DNA from 3 places in the Vibrio sp. YT-19(2023) genome. Region 1 is predicted to be linked to each of the others. Evidence: riboswitches for the same ligand, from Rfam matches in the RefSeq annotation. Region 1 holds a riboswitch; each other region holds the start of a gene.
What was found. A riboswitch is a leader RNA that binds a small molecule or an ion and turns the genes downstream of it on or off. The one in region 1 is predicted to bind thiamine pyrophosphate.
Positions count from the first base shown of each region.

Region 1 (2,267 bases):
GACGGTTTACGATGATTTTGCGCATCACCCAACGGCAATTGAACTTACTGTCGGTGGTTTGCGTAACAAGGTAGGTGAAAAACGCATCCTAGCTGTGTTAGAGCCGCGTTCTGCCACCATGAAGCGTGGCGTACACAAAAACACACTTGCAGAGTCACTACACAGTGCAGATGAAGTCTTCTTGTTCCAGCCAGATAATATCGAGTGGTCTGTGCAAGACATTGCCGACCAATGCACACAGCCAGCGTTTGTCGATGCGGATATAGATAACTTTGTAGCCAAGATCGTCGAACGTGCGCGACCAGGTGACCAAATTCTAGTCATGAGCAACGGTGGCTTTGGTGGTATTCACGGAAAACTTCTTGAGCAGTTAAAACAAAAAGCCTGATTGATATGCAAAACAAAACACAACCCTCTCATAAAAAAGCCATCACGTTGGCATTAACGGGCGCTTCTGGTGCTCCCTACGGCCTTCGTCTTTTAGAATGCTTGGTTGCGGCGGATTATCATGTCTACGTTCTGATTTCTTCGGCAGCTCGTGTTGTGATGGCAACCGAGCATAATCTTAAGCTGCCAAGTGGTCCAGAAGCAGCGCAGCAAGCATTGGTAGAGCACCTGAACTGCAATCGAAATAACATCACCGTTTGCGGTAAAGACGATTGGTTCTCGCCGGTTGCCTCTGGTTCTGCTGCACCCAAGCAAATGGTGGTTTGCCCATGCTCTGCGGGAAGCGTTGCAGCCATAGCACATGGTATGTCGGACAACTTGATCGAACGGGCCGCTGATGTAGTAATGAAAGAGCGCGGGCAGTTGTTGCTCGTGGTTCGCGAAACACCATTTTCAACGCTACATCTGGAGAACATGCACAAACTGTCGCAAATGGGCGTCACCATCATGCCAGCAGCTCCAGGCTTCTATCATCAGCCAAAGAGTATTGAAGACTTAGTGGATTTTATGGTGGCGAGAATTCTTGACCACTTAGGTATTGAGCAAGGTTTGGTGCCTCGTTGGGGTTATGACCAGCGCTCGTGAGCTGATTGTGTAACCACTCAAATACCTTTACAATCCATCCAACTCATCGGGGAGCAAACCCATTTAGCATTGAGTCAATCAATGCATTGGGGCGCTGAGACCTAAGTGTTTAACTAGGGACCCGTATTACCTGAACCAGATAATGCTGGCGTAGGAATTGAGTCTGGATATTGGAAGTCCTTAATAGCCGCCTCAAACCCTGTGCCGCTCAACTTATTTCTCTGAAATACTCATGGAGAGCGAGCAGTGAAACCTACTCTAAATCTGATTGCCCTAGCTGCAATCACCTCTACTTCAGCGTTTGCCGCTGAAAACACATTAACCATCTATACCTACGACTCTTTTGCCGCAGATTGGGGGCCGGGTCCTAAAATCGAGCAAGCTTTTGAAGCAAAATGTGGCTGTGACGTTAACTTCGTAGCGTTGGACGATGGTGTGTCGATTCTGAATCGTCTTCGTCTTGAAGGCGGTAATAGCAAAGCGGACATCGTATTAGGTTTGGATAACAATCTGATGGCAGAAGCGAAGAAAACCGGTCTGCTTGCCGAGCACAATGTGGATACGGCTAACACAGTGTTACCAAACGGTTGGAGTGACACGACGTTTGTACCGTACGATTACGGCTACTTCGCGTTTGTGTACAACAAAGAGAAACTGGCTAATCCGCCGAAAAGCATGAAAGAGCTGGTGGAAACGCGCGACGATCTGAAAGTGATTTACCAAGATCCGCGGACTTCAACGCCGGGCCAAGGCTTAATGCTATGGATGAAATCTATTTATGGCGACGATGTGACGCAAGCGTGGCAGAAGCTAGCGAGCAAAACCGTAACGGTCACGAAAGGTTGGTCTGAGGCGTATTCTATGTTCCTCAATGGTGAGTCCGATTTAGTGCTTTCTTACACCACTTCACCTGCGTACCACTTAATTGCGGAAAACGATTCGAAGTTTGCTACGGCGAATTTTGCTGAAGGCCACTACATGCAAGTTGAAGTAGCCGCCAAAGTGAAAGGGGCAAAAAATTCAGAACTTGCTGATCAATTTATGAGTTTCATTTTAAGTGATGAGTTCCAATCGGCGATGCCAACGGGTAACTGGATGTACCCAGTCACTGACGTTGAGTTACCTAAAGGTTTTGAAACTTTGAGTGTTCCAAGCAAGTCGTTGAGCTTTAGTGCTGATGAAGTGGCAAAAATGCGTAAGTCTTGGATTCGCGAATGGCAAAGCGCATTGACGTT
Region 1 is NZ_JAWOQN010000016.1:60,627-62,893, forward strand. Features, by position in the region: gene mpl (UDP-N-acetylmuramate:L-alanyl-gamma-D-glutamyl-meso-diaminopimelate ligase) at 1-388, shown strand, start outside; gene R7E78_RS13635 (flavin prenyltransferase UbiX) at 394-1,032, shown strand; TPP riboswitch at 1,070-1,206, shown strand; gene thiB (thiamine ABC transporter substrate binding subunit) at 1,279-2,267, shown strand, end outside.

Region 2 (2,267 bases), on a different contig from region 1:
CACTGCGACCAAGTAACACTGTCCATTGATTAGCAGGAATAGTCATACTCAACCCTGCTAGCGTTGGTGTTTGGCTGTCTTTGTATCGCAGACTAGCATCGGAAAGCTGAATGCCAATCGCGTTAGCGAACATAAGTATGACCCGCAAAAAAGTGGTTCACAGGGCCATGGCCTTTACCTACATCCAATTCATCAGCGTGCGCGATAGCTTGGCTGATGTACTGCTTACCCAGGTGCACCGCTTTGTGTAGGTTGTTGCCTTGGCCAAGATAAGACGCAATGGCGGAAGAAAGTGTACAGCCTGTGCCATGGGTGTTTTTGGTTGGAAATCGCTTGGCGCTAATTAACTCGGCACTGTCTTGCATGATAAGCAGATCGTTGCTGTTTTCATTTTCTTCAAGGTGACCGCCTTTGAGCAGAATAGCTTTGGCGCCAAGCGCACGAAGGTCGGTAATCATATCGTTCATTTCAGATTCTGATTGAGGCATTGGCTTACCCGTCAATGCTGCGCCTTCGGGTAGGTTAGGGGTAATGATGTCTGCGAGCGGAATCAATTCTTCTTTTAAAGTGCTGATTGCCGACTGTTCCAGTAATAGATCGCCGCTGGTGGCCACCATTACAGGGTCAATCACGAGGTGTTTTGGCTGGTATTGTTTAATTTTGTCAGCAACGACTTTGATGATGTTGGAATCGGCCAGCATGCCCACTTTTACTGCAACGATGTTGAGGTCGGTGAATACCGCATCGAGTTGACTCTCTACATGGTCGAGAGGAATTGGGAAAATCGCAGAGACGCCTTGAGTGTTTTGTGAGGTGATGGCGGTAATCACTGAGCAGGCAAAGCTACCAGTTGCGGACATCGCTTTGATGTCAGCTTGAATACCTGCACCGCCACCACTGTCTGAGCCCGCGATGGTCAATACGATAGGGGTAGGCAAGGCTGGCGTTTGATGTGAATGAGGTTGTGATTGCTGCGTCATGGTCGCTCCTACTACAAGACGTATAGGAACTGACTTTGACCATTGCAGATAGATCGATTTTTCGATCGCTATCGCTTACCTAAGAGGGGCGACGAAAGGCAAAGTGTGCATAGTTCCCTACGTCAGTGCTAACTGAATCAGGTTCAACGGGTCTCGAATTTCGATCTCAGCCAACACTTGTCGTGTGGCCCCCCGACTATTTCGTTCGGATGATAGCAGGACCATTGCGGAAGGGATACGTTTTTTGAGCGTCATTATAATGAGTATTCAATTATGCGAGGTGAGTGATAAAGTAAGCACCTAAATGGTTTGCTGGGTGGAATTTACTAGTGCAACGCTCTGGTGAATGAGCAGAACCTGGAATATTTAATAAATAATCGTGGTCTCGTTAAGCAAGGATTAGCACAAAACAAGGTTAAAAAACTGTTAAAATTTAACGTGTTGCCAATTTAACTTTGTTGAACTTTTTCACAGTTAATTAGGAAGGCTAAGACGATCATCGAGCAAGGAGACTTCATGCTTAATTCTGTAACAGCGAAGTCAGTGATCGATCATGCGCTCTTTTTGGGGGCTGATTTCGCTGAACTATTCGTTGAACATCACCAAACCAACACTGTCCAGATCGCATCTGGTGAGGTGGACAAGGTTAACTCGGGTATCGATTTTGGTATCGGTATTCGTCTCTTCTTCGGTCATAAAGTGCTTTACGGTTACACCAACAGCACAGATGAAACTGAACTTAAACGCGTAACCTCACTGCTTGCTGCAAAAGATAAGCGTGAGCAAATCGCGTCAGCAGGTTCTCTCAATCTGAACCGCTACCCAATACAACATGGTTGCCGCATGCCGCTAGGTAAGGATGCTAACCTAGATTCAAAAATCGCGTTTCTATTGAAAGTTGACCAAGCAGCACGTGCAGAGAGTGAACATATCAGCCAGTTTATTGGCAGCGTGCTTCAGCGCGAACAGCAAGTGTCTATCTTCAACTCAGAAGGCCTACACGTTGACGATACTCGCCACTACATTCGTGTTGCTGGTAACACTGTCGCGCAAAAAGGTAATGAGCAGTCTTCTGGTATGGAAGGTCCTGGCGCTCTTGCTGGTTGGGAATTCAGTGAACAGCTTGATGCCAAAGAGCTAGGTCAAACTATCGCGCAGCAAGCGTTAGTAAAACTTGGCGCGGATGCTTGTCCATCGGGTGAAATGCCGGTGGTGATTGGTAACGGCTTTGGCGGCGTTATCTTCCATGAAGCATGTGGTCACTTGCTAGAAACCACTTCAGTTGCG
Region 2 is NZ_JAWOQN010000028.1:52,460-54,726, forward strand. Features, by position in the region: gene R7E78_RS18605 (ABC transporter ATP-binding protein) at 1-133, opposite strand, end outside; gene thiD (bifunctional hydroxymethylpyrimidine kinase/phosphomethylpyrimidine kinase) at 123-980, opposite strand; TPP riboswitch at 1,078-1,185, opposite strand; gene R7E78_RS18615 (TldD/PmbA family protein) at 1,497-2,267, shown strand, end outside.
Region 2: another riboswitch for thiamine pyrophosphate. It lies ahead of thiD (bifunctional hydroxymethylpyrimidine kinase/phosphomethylpyrimidine kinase); the one in region 1 lies ahead of thiB (thiamine ABC transporter substrate binding subunit).

Region 3 (2,267 bases), on a different contig from region 1:
GATACCTAAGTTCTGGCTGATGAACAAACGGGCTTGGGAGGGAATGAGCAAAGATAATATTCCAGCGCCGCTTTCAACATTGGAGATGGGAAAAACCTATATCTTCAACCTAAAGAACGTCACCCAATATCATCATCCTATTCATCTTCATGGACACACATTTACGGTTCTTGAGTTAGATGGCAAAAAACTCGACGAACCGTTTCATACCGATACGGTCTTGCTTGGAAATAACGGCAGTGCGAAAGCGGCATTTGTTGCAGATAACCCTGGACGTTGGATGTACCATTGTCATGTGATCGAACACATGAAGACGGGTTTGATGGGCTACATCGAAGTAAAGTGACTCCTGTAACTTTTAAAATCTTGATAAGTTTTAAGCGCTATACTTTGCTGAATTCTAAGATTGTATAATCACTATTGCCGTAAATTTGATTACAATGTCGCCATTAACTTTTCTGGGGGAATTATGGGACAACTATCCGTTTTGGGTTTTATTGCATTGGGTGGTGCATTTGGTGCATGTTCTCGTTACTTAATTTCTGAACTTTGTGTCATTTTATTGGGGCGTGGTTTTCCATATGGTACGTTAACCGTTAACGTTGTTGGCTCATTTATGATGGGCTTATTGATAGCAGCTTTCGATAGTGAACTTTTGGCAACGGAACCTTGGCGACAAGTGATTGGCTTGGGTTTTTTAGGGGCACTAACGACGTTTTCCACCTTCTCGATGGATAATGTGTTGCTTATGCAGCAGGGCGCTTTCTTTAAGATGGGGTTGAACGTATTGTTGAATGTCGTGTTAAGTATTTCAGCTGCGTGGATAGGCTTTCAATTATTGATGCGCAGCTAGCAAAGTAGTTAAAAATTGAACAGGTCGGCTTGGTTTCACCAAGCCGTTTTTATATACTGACATCACTTGTCGGAGTGCCATAAGGCTGAGACCGTTAATTCGGGATCCGTTGAACCTGATCAGATTAGAATCTGCGAAGGGAACAAGAGAAGATATTCACACCGGAGTTCTTTCTGGTTGATCTATCAAAAGTCGAATGTTGTTACAGGCAAATATCGTAAGCTTTAACTAGCCTTAATTTGACTCCTCTTGTCGCATCTATCCGCCAAGCATTTTTATCCAATTACTTTTTATCTAGTATAACAAAGCAAGGAAAAATGCTATGTCGAGTCGCAAACAAGCGAGACTGGAAGCAAAACAGTTCATTGATACACTCTCGGTACAACCGTACCCCAATTCAAGCAAAGTCTACGTAGAAGGCTCACGTCCAGATATTCGTGTGCCAATGCGTGAAATATCACTCGCTGATAGCCTTATTGGGGGCACAAAAGAAGCGCCTATATTCGAACCTAATGAGCCAGTACGCGTTTACGATACGTCGGGTGTATACACAGATCCAGAGCACACCATAGACCTCTATAACGGCTTACCTAAGCTGAGAGAAGGGTGGATTGAAGAGCGCGCCGATACTGAGCTACTTGATGAAGTAAGCTCGGTGTACACCAAAGAACGCTTAGAAGACGAAACACTAGACGATCTTCGTTACGGTAATCTACCACGTATTCGACGTGCCAAAGATGGCCATTGTGTGACTCAATTGCACTATGCTCGCAAAGGTATTATTACCCCAGAAATGGAATATATCGCGCTGCGTGAAAACATGGGGCGTGCCAAGTATCGCGATGAAGTGCTGAATCAACAGCATCCGGGTCAAAGCTTCGGAGCGAACCTACCAAAAGATATTACCGCCGAATTCGTGCGCAAAGAAGTCGCCGAAGGTCGCGCTATTATCCCTTCCAATATTAACCACCCAGAATCCGAACCAATGATCATTGGACGTAACTTTTTGGTCAAAGTGAACGCCAACATCGGTAACTCATCGGTCACTTCTTCGATTGAGGAAGAAGTAGAGAAGCTCGTTTGGGCGACACGTTGGGGTGGAGATACCGTTATGGATCTCTCTACTGGACGTAACATCCACGAAACTCGCGAGTGGATTCTACGTAACAGTCCGGTTCCGATCGGTACCGTTCCAATGTACCAAGCGCTTGAGAAAGTGAACGGTGTTGCGGAAAACCTTAACTGGGAAGTGATGCGCGATACCCTGATTGAGCAAGCAGAGCAGGGCGTTGACTACTTCACTATCCATGCCGGTTTACTACTTCGTTATGTGCCAATGACTGCAAAACGCGTTACTGGCATCGTTTCTCGTGGTGGCTCTATCATCGCGAAATGGTGTTTAGCGCATCACCAA
Region 3 is NZ_JAWOQN010000042.1:1,357-3,623, forward strand. Features, by position in the region: gene R7E78_RS21510 (multicopper oxidase family protein) at 1-346, shown strand, start outside; gene crcB (fluoride efflux transporter CrcB) at 470-853, shown strand; TPP riboswitch at 914-1,012, shown strand; gene thiC (phosphomethylpyrimidine synthase ThiC) at 1,176-2,267, shown strand, end outside.
Region 3: another riboswitch for thiamine pyrophosphate. It lies ahead of thiC (phosphomethylpyrimidine synthase ThiC); the one in region 1 lies ahead of thiB (thiamine ABC transporter substrate binding subunit).